Linked DNA regions of Spartinivicinus poritis. The protein of the gene in region 3 binds, or shares a complex with, the protein of the main gene of each other region. Links are inferred from orthologs where the notes say so. Each region holds a gene or a part of one and is shown on either strand. Other genes may lie near its edges. The genes, in order: pnp, eno and rne.

Region 1 (5,182 bases), on a different replicon or contig from region 3:
TGACCAGCAACCGGTCGATGAAAAGTTAGCGGTATTAAATCATGCGGCAGGCTTCTTGCGTTCAATGCTCGCGAAGTCCATCAAGCTAAGAACAATACCCCAGCTAAGCTTTTATTATGATGACAGTATCAGCCGAGGTCGGTACCTATCTAGTTTAATAGATAAAGCGATGGCTGCTGATAGCCAGCATCACTCAGCTGAACCTAGTCAGCAAGATGATACCAATCAAGAAGCGGAGTAAGTAGTGGGGCGTCGTCGTCAACGGGGCAGGCCTATTAGTGGGATTATTCTAGTTGATAAACCTCAGGGCTTGACCTCCAATCAAGTATTACAGCAAGTGAAGCGTTTATTTGGTGCTGCTAAAGCAGGCCATACAGGTAGTTTAGATCCACTAGCAACAGGGGTACTACCGATTTGTTTGGGTGAAGCCACTAAATATTCGCAGTATTTATTAGATGCTGATAAGGGCTATCGAACCACTGCTACCCTGGGTGCAAAAACCACAACAGGTGATGCAGAAGGTGAAATAATTGAAGAAAAACCAGTAGCTCACATTACTGAAGCAGATATTGACAAGGTGCTGCCTCAGTTTATGGGAGAAATCCAGCAAGTGCCTTCAATGTATTCTGCCATCAAAGTTGATGGACAGCCTCTCTACAAGCTGGCACGTCAAGGGGTCGAAATAGAGCGTAAAGCGCGTACTGTCCGTATTTATTCACTGAAAAAATTACAATACCAGGCTTCTGAGTTAAAACTGGAAGTACTTTGCAGTAAGGGCACCTATATTCGCTCTTTGGTTGAAGATATTGGTGAGCAGCTAGGGTGTGGTGGCTATGTTAGTGAGCTACGCCGCTTTAGTGCTGGGCCTTATGATGAGGAGCAGCTGTATACATTTGAGCAGCTACAACAGGTGCGTGATGACGGTGGTCATCAGGCTTTAGATGAGCTCTTGTTACCCGTTGATACAGCTGTGATGCATTGGCCTGAAATACTCCTTACAGAAACAACAGGCTTTTATGTGCAACAGGGTCAGCCAGTAACAGTGTCTAAGGCTCCGACTAGCGGGTGGGTTCGACTTTATTTAGGTGAGCAGCGGCAGTTTATTGGAATTGGTGAAATTGATGATGAAGGCCGAGTGGCACCTAGGCGGCTGATTAAAACAAAAGTTGAAAACACTGCTGGATAAGAATTGATTCTTTGTTAGAATACGCTCGCCTGGTGTCCACGGTTGCCAGGTAAGCATGTAAGCGGCTGTAAATATGCATGGCTGCTTTTGTAAACGGATGCAACTCAAGCATCAATAAATTGACTACTGCATATTGAGGAAATTGCAATGTTGTCTGCTGAGAAAAAAGCGCAAGTTATTCAAGATTATCAAGTTAAAGAAGGTGATACTGGTTCACCAGAAGTGCAAGTTGCTTTGCTGACTGCAAACATCGAAGGTTTGCAATCTCACTTTCAAACTCACATTCATGATCACCACTCTCGTCGTGGTCTGATTCGTATGGTTAACCAACGTCGTAAGTTACTTGATTACTTAAAAAGAAAAGACGTTGAACGCTACCGTACGTTGATTAAGCGCTTAGGTCTACGCCGGTAATTCAGGCGTAGGTAAAGCTATGCGCCAATCGGCTGCCTATAAAATGAGGCTTAGTCGGTACTATACACCGCTAAAACATTGCTGTTTTAGCGGTGTTTTCGTTTTTAAAAAATAGATTTATCTGACATACCTAAAATCGCCGACGTTGGCTATAACCTCTGCATCCCCGCCAGCATGATTGAGCACCATTACAGAAAGGTCTAGCCAAATGGTATAGACAGAGCTAATAACAACTATTATTAAGAATTTTTAGTATTAGTAAGAATTTTTAGATATTTATAGAAGGATAATCCTGTGAATCCAATAAAGAAAATATTTCAATTTGGTGATCAAACCGTCACCATGGAAACTGGCCGAGTAGCAAGGCAGGCTAGTGGGGCAGTCATGGTCACTATTGGTGAGTTAGCTGTACTTACTACTGTAGTCGCTGCAAAAACAGCAAATGAAGGTCAAGATTTTTTCCCACTGTCTGTTCACTATCAAGAAAAAATGTATGCTGCTGGTAGAATTCCTGGTGGCTTTCATAAGCGTGAAGGACGGCCAAGCGAAAAAGAAACCTTAACGTCTCGCCTAATTGACCGCCCCATTCGCCCGTTATTTCCAAAAGGTTTTATGAATGAAGTACAAGTGATTTGTACTGTCGTCTCTACCGATAAAAAACAAGATCCTGATATTGCCGCAATGATTGGTACTTCTGCTGCGCTAGCACTATCTGGTGTCCCATTCAGTGGCCCTATTGGTGCTGCTCGGGTAGGTTTTCTTGAAGAGCGTGGTTATATTTTAAACCCGAGTTATAAAGATCTTGAGCAATCTGAGCTAGACATGGTGGTTGCGGGTACTTCAGAAGCCGTATTGATGGTTGAGTCTGAAGCGCAAGAGCTAACTGAAGATGAAATGCTTGGAGCTGTACTCTATGCTCACCAAGAATACCAGACTGTTATTCAAGCCATTAAAGAGTTTGCTGAGGAAGCACAGGTAACACCATGGGAGTGGCAACCTGCTGAAGAAAATACTTCTTTAATTGAAGCAGTAAAAGCTGACTTTGGGCAGATGATAATAGACGCTTATAAAGTCACTGAAAAAATGCAGCGCTATGATCGTTTGTCAGGCTTGCGTGATCAAGCAGTAGAAAAATATGTTAATGATGAAGCGGGTGTAACTGCAAACAATGTTGTTGCTGCATTTGGTTCGTTAGAGAAAAAACTGGTCAGACAAAATGTTGTTAATGGCTTACCAAGAATTGATGGTCGTGATACTAAAACAGTACGCCCATTGAATGTTGAAGTAGGTGTATTGCCAAAAACTCATGGTTCTGCCTTATTTACTCGTGGTGAAACCCAAGCGTTGGTGGTAACAACGCTTGGTACGACTAGAGATGCGCAAATTATCGATTTTCTTGAAGGTGAGAGAAAAGATAACTTCTTATTGCACTATAATTTCCCACCTTATTCTGTAGGTGAGTGTGGTCGAATGGGTGGTACTGGGCGTCGTGAAATTGGTCATGGTCGTTTAGCGCGCCGTGGTGTTCAAGCAATGCTTCCAAAAGGTGATGAATTCCCTTATACCGTTCGTGTTGTATCTGAGATTACTGAGTCAAATGGCTCAAGCTCAATGGCTTCTGTGTGCGGTGCCAGCCTGGCATTAATGGATGCAGGTGTACCATTAAAAGCGCCAGTTGCAGGTATTGCAATGGGGTTGGTTAAAGAAGACGACAAGTTTGCAGTATTAACGGATATTCTTGGTGATGAAGATCATCTAGGTGATATGGACTTTAAAGTAGCTGGTACTTCTGAAGGGGTTACTGCGCTGCAAATGGATATTAAAATCCAAGGTATTACTGAAGAAATTATGGAAGTGGCTCTAGAGCAAGCAAGAGATGCTCGCTTACATATTCTTGAAGAAATGAATAAAGTCATCAGCAAGGGTCGAACTGAGTTATCAGAGCATGCACCAACCATGCTAACAATGAAAATTGATTCAGATAAAATCCGTGATGTTATTGGTAAGGGCGGTGCGACTATTCGTTCAATTTGTGAAGACACAGGTGCTTCAGTAGATATCGATGATAGCGGTGAAATAAAAATATTTGCTGAGAATAAAGACGCTGCGAAAAGAGCTGAAGACCGAGTGTTGGAAATTACCTCTGAAGCTGAAATAGGTCAGATTTATCAAGGAAAGGTGACTCGTGTAGTCGACTTTGGCGCATTTGTTAGCGTGTTACCAGGTAAAGAAGGCTTGGTGCATATCTCTCAAATTTCTAACCAGCGCGTAGAGAAAGTGAGTGATTACTTAAAAGAAGGCCAGGAAGTCAATGTTAAAGTAATGGATATTGATAATCGTGGTCGGATTAAGCTCACCATGAAAAATCTCGAAACAGCTTAAGTGAGGGGTCGCAAGACCCTTTTGCTTTTTTAGATTTATACTGAACATGTATTAAGCTAGCCACTCAATTATTTCTGCCTGCTTCCCCTTCAGCGTCGCCTTTACTAATTCAAATGACTACTTTAATGTTCTACATAAGTAGTATAAAAAGGTGTAGTCATTACTGGTAATATTCCTATATCAGCAATAAATTCTTCATTGAATCAATATAATCAGTGAATAAGTTGATATCAGTGTTTTTTGTAGTAGAAAAAGTCTGGGAGTTCGATTATGCCGGCAGCAACACGGCTTGGTGATATTTGTACAGGACATGGCTGCTTTCCGCCTCGCCCTTCTATCACTGGTAGTGCCAATGTTTTAATTAATGGCCGGCCAGCAATAAAAGCAGGTGATATGTATATGCCCCATGGCTGTCCTAATTGTCCTCCTCATCCTGGCTCTTTGGCTGCAGGCTCATCCTCTGTCACTATTAATGGCTCTGCTGCTGGTCGGTGGGGGATAGTATTAGCTGTGGAGGCTCTGTTGCGATGGGAAGTAGTGACGTTTTTATTGGTGGTTAACTTAATACTACTTGTAATTAGTGCTTAACAATAAAAATGAGTGCTAAATAGTCATTTTCCTGATCATGCAGAACTTATCTTTGAATTACTAACTAGTAGCCTTTTTATTACCTTCATTAAGTGGGAGTTTTTGGGAGTGGCAATCGATTAGGATTAAGCCGTCTTGATGGTCTAACCTTTGGAAAGATAGGATACACTACTAGTGATTTATTGGTTAGCGACGTATATGCGTTTACCACAAGTAAGCAAAGAAGACAGAGGATGAATCAGAAAAAGTATGCGTTTTATCAACACATAGTACCGCTGCGAGCTGTTGATCATCATCAGCTTGAGCTGGTTGAAAATAATCAATATGGTTTTGCAAAATCAGTTAATGCAGTCTATCTCGCAGATATTGAGTTTAATCAAGCTTGCAAGTTTTACCCGATAGTATTTGTTCAGCATGAAGATCAGATTCAACCCAGCGCTCTACTAGGCTTAGAGCATCAGGTTAACTTATTTGTTAATGACAAAGGCATCTGGACAGTTAAATATATTCCTGCCTATATCCGACGGTATCCGTTTATTTTGGCAGATGTACCAGAGAATAATAATGAGCTGGTCGTATGTATTGATGATGCTGCGCCTATGTTAACCACAG
Region 2 (7,329 bases), on a different replicon or contig from region 3:
CAGCATTATAGTAATTGCCACTAATAACTGATCTGATTGGCCAGTCGATGCCTGAAATTGCCAGGGAAGAACATTATGCTGAATAAGTGGTACTTGTTCTCCATGACTATTCAATCGAAATGAAATCGTTTGCTTCCACGGCCACACTTTACTGAGAGAACCCACCATTAAACCCGTTAAAAAAGCCAGCGTTATTTCTCTTTTATGCTTTAATAACCAATGCAAAAGATTTGAAAAAAGCATTAAGCCTGCCAAGCAGCCTGCTGCCAAAACAGCTAACACCACAAGATCAAAGTCTTTAATGGCTAGCATCACATGACCATATAAACCAAATAACAATAAAATAAAACTACCCGAAATACCCGGTAATATCATGGCACATATAGCAACCATGCCTCCCAAAAAAAACATGGGATAACTGGCAGTAATTTCCGCAGGTGTAGCCGTCGAGACAGCAATCGCTAAAACTCCACCTACTACACCACTAATAATGCAACCGATTCCCCAACGACTAACTTCCTTGCCAACATAAAAGGAGGAAATAACGATCAAACCAAAGAAAAATGACCATAACAAAATAGGGTAGGTTGCTAATAAATAACTAATAACTCTAGCTAAGGTTAAGATGCTGAAGACAATACCGAATAGCAGAGTAAAGAGAAAGTTGCCGTCTATATATTCCCAAGCAGCCTTAAAGCCCTTGGTAAACAAGAAGCGAATGGCACGATAATTAATGTGGCTAACAGACTGAAGTAAACGGTCATAAATACCTACAATAAATGCAATGGTTCCGCCCGAAACACCAGGCACCACATCAGCTGCTCCCATCGCAGCCCCTTTAGCAAATAGCGCAGCAAACTCCAGTTTTTGATTCATGCAATAAACCTTGTTTTGACAAATTCAAAGTGGAAAGACCACCTATCTGTTATCTCTTCAATTTGAATAAATATTTCTACTGGAGCTGCTTTGTTAGCTTAACTCTATTAAGGCAGCTCATCTCAATCTTTCAATTTAGCTGGTTGTCACATAGACCCAATCTGTAGTGTTAATTCAGTTTACCGTTCACTCTAACCAACCCAACAACTCAGCTAGTCCAAGCCCGCTAATAAAGGCACAAAACGCACCTTTTCAATTTCTCGTATTTGTTCACCAGCTGCTGTTTTGGTAACGAGATACAATATTTGTTCCTCATCATTACCGACTGGAACAATCATTCGCCCCCCCACAGCTAACTGATCAATCAATAATTGGGGTAATTGAGCTGGCGCAGCAGTCACCATAATGCCATCAAATGGTGCTTGTTGCTCCCATCCCATATGACCATCAGCCACTTTTAAGCAAATATTGTGAAGCCCTAATAAATTCAGTCGTTTAGCCGCTTTTTTTTGCAATGCTCTAATCCGCTCAACACTAAAAACCTCATCAGCCAGTTGAGCTAGCACGGCAGTTTGATAGCCTGAACCTGTACCCACCTCTAACACTCGCTGCAACGGTCCACCAGCAATCAATAGCTCGGTCATCCGCGCCACAATATAAGGCTGCGATAAAGTTTGACTAAAACCAATCGGAAGGGCGGTATCCTCATAGGCTCGATGGGAAAGGGCCTCATCTACAAAAATATGGCGGGGGGTTTGCTGAATAGTATCCAACACCTTGCTAGAGGTTATTCCCTCTTTTTGTAAGCGGCTAACCAAGCGTTCACGGGTCCGCTTTGAGGTCATGCCTATTCCATTAAGCATCAACTCATTCATAACAGAGCCTCCAACCAGGGTTCAACATGGGCAAATGCCTGATAATGGGTTTTATCGACTTGTAGCGGTGTAATAGATACATAACCTTGCTCAATGGCAAAAAAGTCAGTCCCCTCTCCAGCATCTTCCCCCGCACCAACAGTCGCAATAAAATAGCCTTCTTTACCTCTTGGGTCAGTTAGCTTTGCAGGTTTAGCAGGTCTGGTTCGATGCCCCAATCGAGTTAATAGAGCACCTTTAAGGCTAGCCAATGGTAAGTCAGGAATATTGACATTAAGAACACTGCGTTTAGGTAATTGTAATTCGCCTATGCCTTCTACCAGCTGCCGAATAACATGAGCAGCTGTCAGCAAGTGAGCTGAGGAGCGAGAACAAAGGGAAACAGCAAGTGCCGGATGACTCAGAAACCGCCCTTCAAAAGCAGCTGCCACCGTACCTGAATAAAGCACATCATCGCCTAAGTTGGCTCCTAAATTGATGCCAGAAATGACCATTTCTGGCACAGGGTCAAGCATTCCATTCACTGCCAAGTGGACACAGTCGGTAGGAGTACCATTAATACTAATAAAACCATTAGCGTGTGTTTCTGGACGTAATAACTGGTCTAACGTCAAAGAGCTACTGGCACCGCTACGATCCCGATCAGGTGCTACAACCTGGCAGTCAAAGTGACTACTGAGAGCATCATAGGATGCAGCCAGCCCTGGAGCAAACACGCCATCATCATTTGAAAGTAATAATTTCATTTTTTACCAATATTACCTGTTTACCAGTCAACCAGCTCACGAACGACAGCTGTAGCATAAGCCCCTTTCGGTAAATAAAACGAAACTTCAATACTATCTTGTTCTTGCTGCCAAGCAAGCTGTTGAGGATAAACCACCAATGACCGTCTGGCCATGGCTACACCTCCAGATACTATTCCTTCAGTTAACAGTTGTTCTTCCGCAGCCAGCTTTGTTTCAATTTCTGCCGTTTGCATCTCGCTTAACAAGCGGCCTTTTCCCCACAAAGGGCCAGTGGTAATGAGTTCAGCTTGCTGCCATTTTTTCTTTGCAGCGTCATCAATTTTATCTGGCAAAATAAGCGTATTACTATCGTTAAACTGCAGCACATCACCGGCTATTAATTCAGCCCATAAATTATTTTCGACACGAAAGTTCAATACCTTATTAAAAACATAAGCCCTGGCTGCAGACCAATAAATATCTTGTTGATTTCTTTTCGGTCGCCATTCGCCAGCAAACCATTGATTAGCTCTGGTTAAATTATTATTGTCATGACCAAACCGCTGAGTACCAAAGTAATTAGGTACCCCTTGTGTTTGAATACGGCTCATCCGTTCAACCAGTTGATTTTCATCAACCTGACATTCTCTTAAACGAATCACAAAGCGGTTACCAGCATGACAGCCCCTGGCTAGCTTTCGTTGATGACGAACAACTTGCTTTATATTAATCCCATCAAGATTCAACTGTTGCCAGTCTGGTCCTTGCTTACCAGGTAAATGCAAGCTATACCATTGGCGGGTCACTGCTTGACGATCTTTAAGGCCACAATAACTCACTTGTCGCTGAGATATCCCCGCATAAGCTGCCAGCTGTTTGGCTACCCAAGCCGTATTTTGCCCAGTTTTTTCCACCCAAAGCAGCTCATGCTCCCCTTCTTCCGTTGGGGTAATGCCTAACACTTCTTCAACCACAAAGTCTTCACAATAAGCTTTAAAAACGGCTTTAGTTAGGGCATCGCCATGGGCTTTTGCTAATTCAGTAAAATCTAACCAACTCACTGGCTTGCCTCCAGTAACACCACTGCATGGGCAGCAATTCCTTCTTTACGACCGGTATAGCCTAATTTTTCAGTAGTAGTTGCCTTAATATTGAGCTGAGTGTCACTAACAGACAACAACTGCTGTAAGCAGCCTTTCATTTGAGAAATAAAAGGTGACATTTTGGGTGCCTGAGCAATAATTGTCATATCAGCATTCACGAGTTGCCAACCTTGCTGGCTCACTAGCTGATAAACATGGCTTAGCAACTGTCGGCTATCAGCATTTTCAAATTGTGGGTCGGTATCAGGAAAGTGCTGCCCGATATCCCCTAAAGCAACTGCACCTAATAAAGCATCACACAGCGCATGAATTAATACATCACCATCCGAATGTGCCACCAGCCCCTGGCTATAAGGAATTTTTACTCCTCCAATGGTAATAGCATCACCGGGACCAAATTTATGTACATCAAAGCCATGACCAATTCTCATGCTGCTCTCTCTATTGACTGCTCTAAATTAACCTACTCAAAATTGCCTTGAACTTTTACCCATCGCCTGTCTGATTCTCTAGACAAAAAGCGGCTAATGGTAAGTCTACAGGTCGCGTCACTTTTAAATTATCATCACGCCCCTCTACCATTAATGGTGAATAGCCCAGCTGCTCGATAGCAGAAGCCTCATCAGTTACCACACTGTTTTTCATCAGTGCCTCTGCTAATGCTTGTCTCAATAATCCAAACCGAAACATTTGCGGCGTTTGTGCTTGCCAGAGGTTTTCTCGCGGAACCGTTTGCTCCACTTCCCCCTGATCACCAACAGCTTTTAAAGTATCTTTAACAGGCACCCCCAGCAAACCACCGACAGGATGTTCAGCCAACTGCTGATAGAGCTTGTTAATTTCTGCTAATCGAATGCAGGGCCTCGCGGCATCATGAACCATCACCCAGTCACTCTCCGCTGCAAAGCCAGCTAACCAGCTCAGGCCATTTGCGACGGATTGATAACGCTCTGCCCCCCCCTCTACTTTTATAACTCGAGAGTCCTGAGTAATGGGTAACTGATCAAACCATGGATCATCAGTGGCGACCGCCACGATAATTTTCTGAAAAGGAAATTGCAGCAATTGAGTTAAGGTATGGCTCAGTATAGGTCGCCCATTCAAATCAAGGTATTGTTTTGGTTTTTTCTGTTGCATCCTGCTGCCAATACCAGCGGCAGGAACAATGGCCCAGCAAGGGTTTTGATTGGCTGTCATAAAACTACTGTTTTCTGGCTCTCTCTAATCCGCAAGTAAAAAAAATTGTTCACCTTGTTTAATCATGCCTAGCTGACTTCGCGCTAACTCTTCAATGGTATCTAAACCGTTTTGCAACTCTACAACCTCTGCTTCTAAGACCCGGTTACGCTGATAAAGGCCCTGATTTTCACGCTGTTGCGAGGTAATTTGCTGTTGCGTTTGCCATAGTCGTACAACACCTGTATCACTAAACCACAATCGATACTGCAGCAGAGTCAATAACAAAATTAATAATCCAGTTAGCCATTTCATAAGGTGTTAAGCCCAAAATTTGCTGATTATATTTTCATTTTAACTCATCAGCGCCTAGTGGTGCATACGCAAAATACGGTAAGCGCTTTACATATACTACTAGCCCTAAAACAAATTAGGGGGCAATGCCCCCTAATTTGTTTTATAGTCATTCGCAAATGGTAAACTAGGCTTTAAATTCAGCTCTACCTTTATAAGGCGCCTGATCACCCAACTGCTCTTCAATACGTAATAACTGATTATATTTAGCAACACGATCAGAACGACATAATGAACCTGTTTTAATTTGCCCTGCTGCTGTAGCGACTGCTAAATCAGCAATAGTAGCATCTTCAGTTTCACCACTACGATGGGAAATAACTGCAGTATACCCTGCCTGCTTAGCCATATTAATGGCATCTAAAGTCTCTGACAAAGAACCAATTTGATTGAATTTAATCAAAATTGAATTTGCTACTTTTTCATCGATACCGCGCTTGAGAATTTTAGTATTAGTCACAAATAAATCATCACCAACCAGCTGGGTTTTGCTACCAATTTTCTTGGTTAACACAGCCCAGCCATCCCAGTCGCTTTCATCCATGCCATCTTCAATGGAGATAATGGGGTATTTTTCAGTAAGCTCTGCCAGATAATCTGCAAAACCTTCGCTAGTAAATGTTTTTCCTTCACCCGATAGCTGATACTGGCTATCGCTATAAAACTCTGAAGAAGCACAGTCCAGTGCTAAAGTAACGTCTTCACCTAATTTATAACCGGCTTTCTCAACCGCTTCAGCAATCACTTCAAGCGCTGCCTCATTAGACGGCAGGTTAGGTGCAAAACCACCTTCATCACCAACTGCTGTATTTAAGCCTTTTGTTTTTAATACTGATTTTAAGGCATGGAAAATTTCAGCTCCAACCCGTAATGCTTCACGAAATGACGGCGCACTAACTGGTTGTACCATAAATTCCTGGATATCGACATTATTATCTGCATGTTCACCACCATTGAGAATATTCATCATGGGAACAGGCATACTGTACTGACCAGCAGTACCATTTATTTCTGCAATATGCTGATACAAAGGTACTTGTTTTGCTGCCGCTGCCGCTTTAGCTGCCGCTAAAGAAACTGCCAAAATTGCATTGGCACCTAGTTTGGCTTTATTTTCAGTACCATCCAGCGCCAGCATTTTATTGTCTAATGCCCGCTGATCAGTAACATCCATTCCTACTAACGCAGATTTAATTTGCTCATTTACTGCAGCAACTGCTTTTAAAACGCCTTTGCCTAAATAACGATTTTTATCACCATCACGTAGCTCCAATGCTTCTCTAGAACCTGTCGATGCACCTGAGGGAGCACAAGCTGAACCAATAAAACCACCTGCTACAATAACATCAGCTTCAACTGTCGGATTTCCCCTTGAGTCCAACACTTCACGGGCTTTAATATCAACAATTTCAATCATTGTGAGTTAACTCCAAAACTTTTCTAAGCAAATTATTCAGTGTCAATTTCAGGAAAGCTTTTTACCAGCTCATCAAGTGCTTTTTGTTGTTCTAAGAAAGGCTGTAATTTATCAAGTTTTAGTGCACAAGGCCCATCACATTTTGCCTGATTGGGATCTGGATGGGTTTCTAAAAATAATCCTGCCAACCCTGTTGCCATCCCTGCTTTAGCCAGCTCATTCACCTGACTGCGACGCCCATCCGCCGAATCAGATCGGCCACCGGGCCGTTGTAATGCATGAGTCACATCAAAAATAACGGGGTAGTTCATCGCTTTCATCAAGCCAAATCCTAGAGTATCTACCACCAGGTTGTTATAGCCAAACATGGTGCCACGCTCACAAAGCATCAGCTGGTCATTACCTGCCTCTTCACACTTGGTGAGAATATGTTTCATTTCATGAGGCGCTAAAAACTGAGCTTTTTTGATATTTATAACAACATCAGTTTTCGCCATAGCAACCACTAAGTCAGTTTGCCTAGATAAGAAAGCCGGTAATTGAATAACATCTGCTACTTCTGCTGTAGGTGCAGCTTGATATGACTCATGGACATCAGTAATAACAGGCACCTTAAAGGTATCTTTTACTTCTTGTAATATTTTAAGCCCATCCTCTAAACCTGGCCCCCGATAGGAGTGCATAGAGGAACGATTCGCTTTATCAAATGAGCCTTTAAAGACATAGGGAATGCCTAGTTTTTCTGTTACTTTGACAAAATGTTCGGCAACTGTCATCGCTAGGTCACGAGACTCCAGCAC
Region 3 (7,792 bases):
TGCTGAGGCAGTACAATCCTTTGGTGGTGAAGTTTGTCTAACTGCAGCCAATCATCCTTCAGGTACTGACCGGGTAGAAGAAGTGGCTAGAAAATTGGCTTTGGCTGATGATGAAGTGGTGGTGAACATTCAGGGGGATGAACCACTGATTCCTCCTTCAGTGATTAATCAAGTGGCTGGTTTGCTTGGCTCACAACCCAAATGCGAAATGGCCACGCTAATTGAGCCAATTGCTGAAGTTGATGACTTGTTCAATCCGAATGTTGTGAAAGTGGTATTAAATGCCCGAGGGGAAGCCAGTTACTTTAGTCGTGCGCCAATGCCTTGGAGCCGGGAGCAATTCAATTTAGCAAAGCCACCTAACCAGTTACCCTCAGGCCCTTTTTATCGGCATATTGGTATTTATGGTTATCGGGTGGGGCTGTTACATCGTTATGTTAACTGGCCTGTGGCGCCAACTGAGCAACTGGAGTGTTTGGAGCAGCTGCGGGCTCTATGGCAGGGCGTCAAAATAGCTGTGGCACAGGCAGTTGAGGTGCCACCTATTGGTGTTGATACGGAACAGGATCTAGCTAAGGTGCGGCAGCTGGTAGAAGAGGGAAATTCAAATAATGATTAGTGTGATGTTTGTATGCCTAGGCAATATCTGTCGATCACCGACAGCTCATGGCATATTTCAGCAGATGGTTGTAGATGGTGGGTTGGCTGACCGAATTCAAGTCGCCTCATCAGGTACCTCAGCTTATCATATTGGTGAGCCACCTGATGGCCGGTCTCAGCAGGCTGCTAAGCTGCGAGGCTATGACCTTAGCTGGATCCGGGCACAGCAAGTCACTCTTGATGATCTTGAGGCGTATGATTACATTCTGGCTATGGATAAAAGTAATTTATCCGCTTTAAAACAGCTGGCCCCAGTTAATCACCATAATAAACTAAAGCTATTTATGAGCTTTGCTCAGCAACAGAGCGAAATGGAAGTACCAGACCCTTACTATGGTGGAGCAAATGGCTTTGCCCAGGTGCTGGATTTAGTGGAAATGGCTGCACAAGGGTTGTTGCAGCAAATTAAGCAGGAACATCAGTTGTAATGTCTTTATCAGTAAAGCGCCAGGTCGCTCTGCAGTCTCATCATACGCTGGGATGTCCTGCCACGACAGAGTACTGGGTTGAAGTACGTTCGCTCAGTGAGCTGACCAAAGCGGTTCGATATGCGAAATCCAACCAATTAATGCTGCTTCCTTTAGGAGGGGGTAGTAATGTGGTGTTTACTCAACACTTTGATGGGCTGATCGTCAAAATAGCCATACTGGGCAAACAGGTTGGAGTTCAACAAAATGGTCAAGTGATTGTAGAAGCGGGTGCTGGTGAAAACTGGCATCAGTTTGTGTGTTGGACGCTTCAGCAAGGATTATCAGGCCTGGAAAACCTTTCATTGATTCCTGGCACAGTAGGGGCGGCTCCTATTCAAAATATTGGGGCTTATGGAGTTGAGTTAAAAGAAGTGATGGAATGCCTCTGGGCATTTAACCGGGAAACAGAAGAAGTTAAGCAGTTTTCTGTTGATGAGTGTCAATTTGGCTATCGAGAGAGTATTTTTAAGCAGCCAGATTCTCCCTGGATTATTGCTAAGGTTGCTTTTAGGCTAAATACTGAGTTTCAGCCAAAACTGCATTATCATCCATTGAGTCAGCTACTCGCTGATAAACCAGTAACACCCGAGCTAGTCAGTGATACTGTGTGCCATGTTCGTGCTAGCAAACTACCAGATCCTTTAGTACTGGGTAACGCAGGCAGTTTTTTTAAAAACCCAGTTATCTCCCAAACACAACTTCAGGCAATTCTTCAGTCTTACCCAGAAGTGCCCCACTATCCAGCAGCTAATGACCAGGTAAAACTGGCAGCTGGCTGGTTGATTGAACAGTGTAATTTCAAAGGCCAGTATCGAGGTGATGTGGGAGTGCACGATAAGCAGGCGCTAGTGATTGTTAATAAGGGAGCGGCTACAGGCAATGAAGTGATGGCGCTTGCCAGTCAGATTGTTGAAAAAGTAAGTGAACAATTTGGAGTTGAGTTGGAGGTAGAGCCAAGAGTGTACTGAGTTAGCGTTAGGCAGCTCCTTTAGTAGCTTTTCCAATTAAAAAACCAAATCAGGAGGGCACGCCCTCCTGATTTGGTTTTAGCTTGAAGGTTTAGTCAAATAGAATCAGCTTGCTTCCTCTGAGTTGACAGTAGACTGCTGAGTATCTTGTCCTTTACTTTTGTCAGCGGCAGTTTCAGTCTTGGCAGGCTTTGCTTCAGCTTCACTGGGTGCTTTGATCTCAGTGACCAAAGATGTTGTAAAGTTAACCTGGGCTTCTGGCTCTGCTTTAGTGGGCTTTACTTCTTCTCCAGTTGCTTCTGGTTTAAAAGTAACAGCGACAGACTCTTGAGTAGATGGCTCAGGCTGCTTCTTGCCAGTCGTTTGCTTTGCCTGCTGACGACGTGCTTCTCTTGGATCATTTAACGCTCGACGTCTCCGGCGTCTTTGGGGAGTGTTTGCTGCTTCGGCAGACTGGCTTTCACTAGGCTGCTCTGTTGGCTCAGCAACAGTCGCTGGCTGTGGCTTTTCTTCTTTTACATCAGTTGGCTCTGGTTGCTTTTGTGGTTCAGCGTTAGCTTTTTGCTCGGAGCTAGCTTCAGTAGCTGGTAACGACTGTTTTTCTGTAACAGCAGGTTGTTGTGACTCAGTAGGTGTAGGACTGTGAGCTTCAGTCTCAACTACTTTGGGTGCAGTGGGCTGTTGTGCCTCAGCTGGAGTTTGTGTGGGCTGAGCTTCAGAGGTTGTCTCAGTTACCTGTGAGTTGTCATTGTACTCACGTCCTCGCTGTGAAGGGCGATTGCTACGACGCTTGTTGGGTGAGCCGTTTCTAGGGCGACGCTTTGGTGTGTCACTTTCAACAGCCTGTGTTTGTGCCGCAGCATTTTCCTGGCGGCCTTTGTTGGTGGTTGGCTGCGCCTTGTCTTCATAGCGAGGGTTTGAGCGACGAGAGGGGCGCTCTTTTTTGTAACCTGTCTCTTCAGTGAGTTCTTGGTTACTTTCTCGGCTAGGTTTGTTGTCGTAGTCACGGCCTCGGCTAGGCTTATTCTCATAGTCAGAGCGGCTTCGACGACCTGCTGGGCGTTCACTAGAGCGCTCGGAACGAGGCTTTTGCTGTTGACGCTGCTGCTGTGGCCGCGATTGGCTGTAGCTGCGCTGCTCCTTAGCCTCTGGTGGAGGGGCTACTTTAGTTTCTTCTGGGCTAAAAATGCCAGATAAAGAGCTGACAATAGACTTAAATAAACTTGGCTTAGCGGGTACTGGCGCAGGCTCAGTTGGCTCAATGTTTTTAACTGCTGCTTCTGGCTTAGGTGTGTTGCGAACAGTTGAAAGCTCAACATCTACTGGCTCTAGATCGCTGACAATCTCGTAGCTGCTTTCAGTTGTTTGAGTTTGTAAATGATCCTCTCTGAGGCGCTGCACTTCAAAGTGAGGTGTGTCTAAGTTTGGATTAGGAATCACAACCACACGAATTCCATAGCGCTGCTCAATATCAGTAATTAATGAGCGCTTCTCATTCAGTAAGAAAGCGGCAATAGTGATAGGTACCTGAGTGCGGATTTCGGAGGTGCGTTCTTTTTGCGCCTCTTCTTCAACCACGCGCAGGATTGATAATGACAGTGAGCCAACATCACGGATAGATCCCTGACCGTTACAGCGTGGGCAGACAACCCCGCTGGTTTCTCCTAAGGAGGGTCTTAGTCGCTGGCGGGACATTTCCATTAAACCAAAGCGAGAAATTCGACTGATTTGTACCCGTGCACGATCCACTTGTAAAAGTTCCCGCATACGGTTTTCTACTTCCCGCTGATTACGGATAGGGCCCATATCGATAAAGTCAATCACCACCAGGCCGCCGATATCTCTTAGTCTTAGCTGGCGAGCAATTTCCTCTGCGGCTTCAAGGTTGGTTTGTAATGCTGTTTCTTCAATATCACCACCACGAGTTGCCCGAGCAGAGTTAATATCAATAGATACTAATGCTTCAGTTGGATCTATTACAATCGAACCGCCTGAAGGTAGCTTCACTTCCCGCTGGAAGGCAGTTTCAATCTGGCTTTCAATTTGAAAGCGATTAAATAGAGGAGTGCTGTCATTATAGGGTTTGATTCGATTTTGATACTGAGGGATCACCTGCTGCACAAACTTGAGTGCTTCTTGATGAACGGCATCATCATCAATCAATACTTCACCAATATCCTGGCGCAGATAGTCGCGGATAGCACGAATGATAACATTGCTTTCCTGGAAGACTAAAAAGGGAGCGGGTTGTTGAGCTGACGCCTCTTTGATTGATTGCCAGATTCTCAGTAGGTAATTCAGATCCCACTGTAGTTCTTCATGAGTACGGCCTAAGCCAGCAGTTCTAATGATAACCCCCATTTCTGGTGGAATTTCTAGCTTGCTTTTGGCTTCTCTTAGTTCAGCGCGTTCTTCGCCTTCAATCCGCCTTGAAATGCCACCAGCACGTGGGTTATTTGGCATAAGTACCAAGTAACGACCTGCCAGGCTGACTAAGGTAGTTAACGCTGCACCTTTGTTACCGCGCTCTTCTTTATCAACTTGAATAATGATCTCCTGACCTTCAGAAACAACATCTTTGATGTTGAGGCGGCCAGGACCTTGAGGTGAGTTAACAAAGTACTCTCTGGCAATTTCTTTGAGAGGGAGGAAACCATGGCGTTCAGCGCCAAAATCAACAAACGCTGCTTCCAGGCTGGGCTCGATACGGGTTATTTTTCCTTTGTATATATTGGCTTTTTTTTGTTCTCTTGAACCAGACTCAATATCTAAATCATATAACCGCTGACCATCAACAAGGGCAACTCTAAGCTCTTCCTGCTGAGTTGCGTTGATTAACATTCTCTTCATAGAGTTTTGTAGTACCTGTTTATTAATTGAATGCTGACTAACTCAATAGATCAGGCACCACCTATCATTTTGTTGTGTAGGCGCTATTACCGCTGCTTGTCACTCTTCCTTCTATGATTGGTTGTCAGGTTAGCTTCAGGGTTACGAGTAATCACTGTATTAAACGTTGTAACGACCTGGCTTTGCTGCTTTTACCAAGCGACCCTTTCATGTCGGGCTTAATCACCTGTGCGGAGTTTTTGCAAGTTTGGCAACATAGGTTGTTAAGGTTGCTGGTCGTTCTCTCTGCATGCTAACGACAATTTATCTCCACACTTACACAGAATCTGATATGGTGCTTCTATTGATTAGTAGCATATTTATTATACACACCTCTAATAAAGTGAAATTACGTGGTGTGTATGCCCTAATCTTAATAATTTCAATTACTTATTTATGCTTTTAGCCAGTTGCACTCTAAAAATAAGCTAAATGCAATTGACGTCTGCAACTGGTTACTATGGTCTTAAATCTTGAGTGATTGCCATAACGCTTAACCAGTGACCTAATTATAGCAGGGGCCAAATATATCAGTAATTTATAAGTGCTTCAATTAATACAAAAAATGCTAAACTAGCGCTCTTATTATTGGTTAGCCCTCCAAGAGTTGTACGTGAACCTTAATCAAACCGTCCAATATTTAACTATTGATGCTGAACAAGCAGGCCAGAGACTGGATAACTGGTTAACGACTCGCCTAAAAGGTGTTCCTAAGAGCAAAATTTACCGCATTATTCGTAAAGGGGAAGTGCGGGTAAATAAAGCGCGAGTCAAACCTGAGTATCGTGTGTTGGCAGGCGATATAGTACGAGTTCCACCCATTCGTGTTAGCCAAGCTGCACCTGTAGTACAGCCTCATCAAAAGGTGTTAAAAGAGTTAGAGCAGTCGATTTTATATGAGGATAACCAGTTTTTGGTGCTGAATAAGCCATCAGGGCTCGCTGTTCATGGAGGCAGTGGCATTAGCTATGGTGTTATTGAAGGGCTAAGAATGCTACGTCCTGATTGTAAGGGACTAGAGCTAGTACACCGGTTAGATCGAGATACTTCTGGCTGCTTGCTGGTTGCTAAACGGCGTAGTATGTTGCGTTATCTTCATGAGATTATTCGTCTGGGTAATATTGATAAGATTTATCACACAGTTGTATTAGGTCGCTGGCCAAAGCGTCGTCAGCAGATAGCAGCACCTTTAAGGAAAAATGAGCCAAGAGCTGGAGAGCGAGTAGTAAAGGTCGATCCACAGGGTAAGCAGGCTTTAACAGAGTTTGCAGTATTGCAATATTACTCTGAGGTAACCTTGGTTCAAGCAAAGCCTATTACAGGGCGCACTCATCAAATTAGAGTGCATACACAGTACGCGGGTCACCCGATTGTGGGCGACGAGAAATATGGTGATTTCGCTATGAACCGCCAACTAAAAGCAGTAGGCTTCAACCGATTGTGCCTGCATGCAGCTCAATTATCTTTCGACTTACCTGATGGCACGCCATTTTATATTGAAGCACCGTTGCCTGAGTCAATTTTGCAACCGCTTACGCAACTGAAGTCAAAATAGCTGCAATTTGTTAGGAGCCTTAATGGATATATCGTTGTGCCAAGGTGATTTACCTGCCAGAGCAAAAGCTAAGCACTATTCATTAATTGTATTTGACTGGGATGGTACGCTGGTTAATTCAATCAGTCGTATTGTTCATAGTTTGAGGGCGGCGGCGGAAGCAAGTCAACTGCCTGTATTAGCTGAAGAGGCTTACGAAGATGTGATTGGGCTTGGTATGCCTGAAGCCACTATGAAGTTGTATCCAGAGCATATTAATAGCCATGAGCAATTTCGAAATCAATATCGAGAGTCCTATTTAATGGGGGAGGCTAAGCCAGCTCCGCTGTACTCTGGTGTTGAGCAAGGATTGACAGTGTTGAAGCAAGCTGGCTATCGGTTAGCGGTTGCTACGGGAAAAAGTCGTCGCGGCTTGAATCGAATGCTGAGCCAGCGAGAGTGGCATGACTTGTTTGAAGTGACTCGTTGTGCAGATGAAACCCGCTCTAAACCGGATCCACTCATGCTAAGAGAAATTCTAGATGAAACTCAGCTAGCAGCAGATCAGGTATTGATGGTAGGTGACTCAGAATATGATGTGGCGATGGCAGCTGCAATCAATATTGATCGAGTAGCCGTTACCTATGGAGTTCACGCTAAACAGCGTTTATTGGATCATTCACCAATAAAGTGTGTTGATCAATTTCAAGAGCTGGTAAACTGGCTGGTGGACATTAAGTAGTCATATTGGAGCTTTGTTTGGAATGAGTGGAGAGAACCTTAATATACCACCAGAAAAAGATCGGCAGTGGTTATTAATTGAAAATCTGGTGGGTGGAATCCTAGTTGAGCAGCGTCGCTCACGACGTTGGGGGATTTTCTTTAAGCTGCTGACTTTCTTTTATTTATTTTTATTTCTAGTTTATGTCATTGCCATGGCTGCCAATATGAATATCAGTAAGGCAGCAAAGGGAAGTGAATATACGGCAGTTATCAATGTGAATGGTGTGATTGCAGCTGATGAGCAGGCCAGTGCAGACAATATAGTGACTGGGCTACGTGCTGCGTTTGAAGATAAAGGCACTAAAGCGATTGTGCTGCGTATTAACAGCCCAGGTGGTAGCCCAGTACAGTCTGGCTATGTCTATGATGAGATTAAGCGGCTACGTGAATTGCATCCTGAAAAGAAAGTGTATGCAGTTATTGCTGATCTAGGAGCGTCAGGTGCTTATTATATCGCTTCTGCAGCAGATGAAATCTATGCTGATAAA

The links.
Region 1: the proteins of rne (region 3) and pnp are in contact, whole or in part, in a cryo-EM structure (PDB 9QH0), measured with the Escherichia coli proteins. The link is inferred for Spartinivicinus poritis from one-to-one orthologs.
Region 2: the proteins of rne (region 3) and eno are in contact, whole or in part, in a solved structure (PDB 2FYM), measured with the Escherichia coli proteins. The link is inferred for Spartinivicinus poritis from one-to-one orthologs.

What each region holds. Positions count from the first base shown.
Region 1 is NZ_JAPMOU010000018.1:76,083-81,264, reverse strand. What follows is about bases 1,550-4,438. They hold pnp (polyribonucleotide nucleotidyltransferase), read left to right. Parts: upstream 1,550-1,894; coding sequence 1,895-3,982; downstream 3,983-4,438. Other genes in these bases: ORQ98_RS14875 (PAAR domain-containing protein), read left to right, coding at 4,253-4,438; rpsO (30S ribosomal protein S15), read left to right, coding at 1,550-1,600. Also shown: 30S ribosome-binding factor RbfA, read left to right, coding at 1-241; tRNA pseudouridine(55) synthase TruB, read left to right, coding at 245-1,186; more of rpsO, read left to right, coding at 1,334-1,549; more of ORQ98_RS14875, read left to right, coding at 4,439-4,570; ORQ98_RS14870 (SapC family protein), read left to right, coding at 4,804-5,182. UniProt on the Escherichia coli protein: Involved in mRNA degradation. Catalyzes the phosphorolysis of single-stranded polyribonucleotides processively in the 3'- to 5'-direction. Also involved, along with RNase II, in tRNA processing.
Region 2 is NZ_JAPMOU010000001.1:36,853-44,181, forward strand. What follows is about bases 4,385-7,329. They hold eno (phosphopyruvate hydratase), read right to left. Parts: upstream 6,530-7,329; coding sequence 5,240-6,529; downstream 4,385-5,239. Other genes in these bases: ispD (2-C-methyl-D-erythritol 4-phosphate cytidylyltransferase), read right to left, coding at 4,385-4,779; ftsB (cell division protein FtsB), read right to left, coding at 4,804-5,073; kdsA (3-deoxy-8-phosphooctulonate synthase), read right to left, coding at 6,562-7,329. Also shown: ORQ98_RS00195 (polyprenyl-phosphate transporter), read right to left, coding at 1-876; ORQ98_RS00200 (protein-L-isoaspartate(D-aspartate) O-methyltransferase), read right to left, coding at 1,089-1,751; 5'/3'-nucleotidase SurE, read right to left, coding at 1,748-2,497; tRNA pseudouridine(13) synthase TruD, read right to left, coding at 2,518-3,540; ispF (2-C-methyl-D-erythritol 2,4-cyclodiphosphate synthase), read right to left, coding at 3,537-4,013; more of ispD, read right to left, coding at 4,069-4,384. UniProt on the Escherichia coli protein: Catalyzes the reversible conversion of 2-phosphoglycerate (2-PG) into phosphoenolpyruvate (PEP). It is essential for the degradation of carbohydrates via glycolysis.
Region 3 is NZ_JAPMOU010000012.1:106,063-113,854, forward strand. What follows is about bases 2,004-5,334. They hold rne (ribonuclease E), read right to left. Parts: upstream 4,949-5,334; coding sequence 2,204-4,948; downstream 2,004-2,203. Other genes in these bases: murB (UDP-N-acetylmuramate dehydrogenase), read left to right, coding at 2,004-2,098. Also shown: kdsB (3-deoxy-manno-octulosonate cytidylyltransferase), read left to right, coding at 1-619; ORQ98_RS11595 (low molecular weight protein-tyrosine-phosphatase), read left to right, coding at 612-1,088; more of murB, read left to right, coding at 1,088-2,003; 23S rRNA pseudouridine(955/2504/2580) synthase RluC, read left to right, coding at 5,601-6,542; ORQ98_RS11615 (HAD-IA family hydrolase), read left to right, coding at 6,565-7,263; signal peptide peptidase SppA, read left to right, coding at 7,286-7,792. UniProt on the Escherichia coli protein: Endoribonuclease that plays a central role in RNA processing and decay. Required for the maturation of 5S and 16S rRNAs and the majority of tRNAs. Also involved in the degradation of most mRNAs.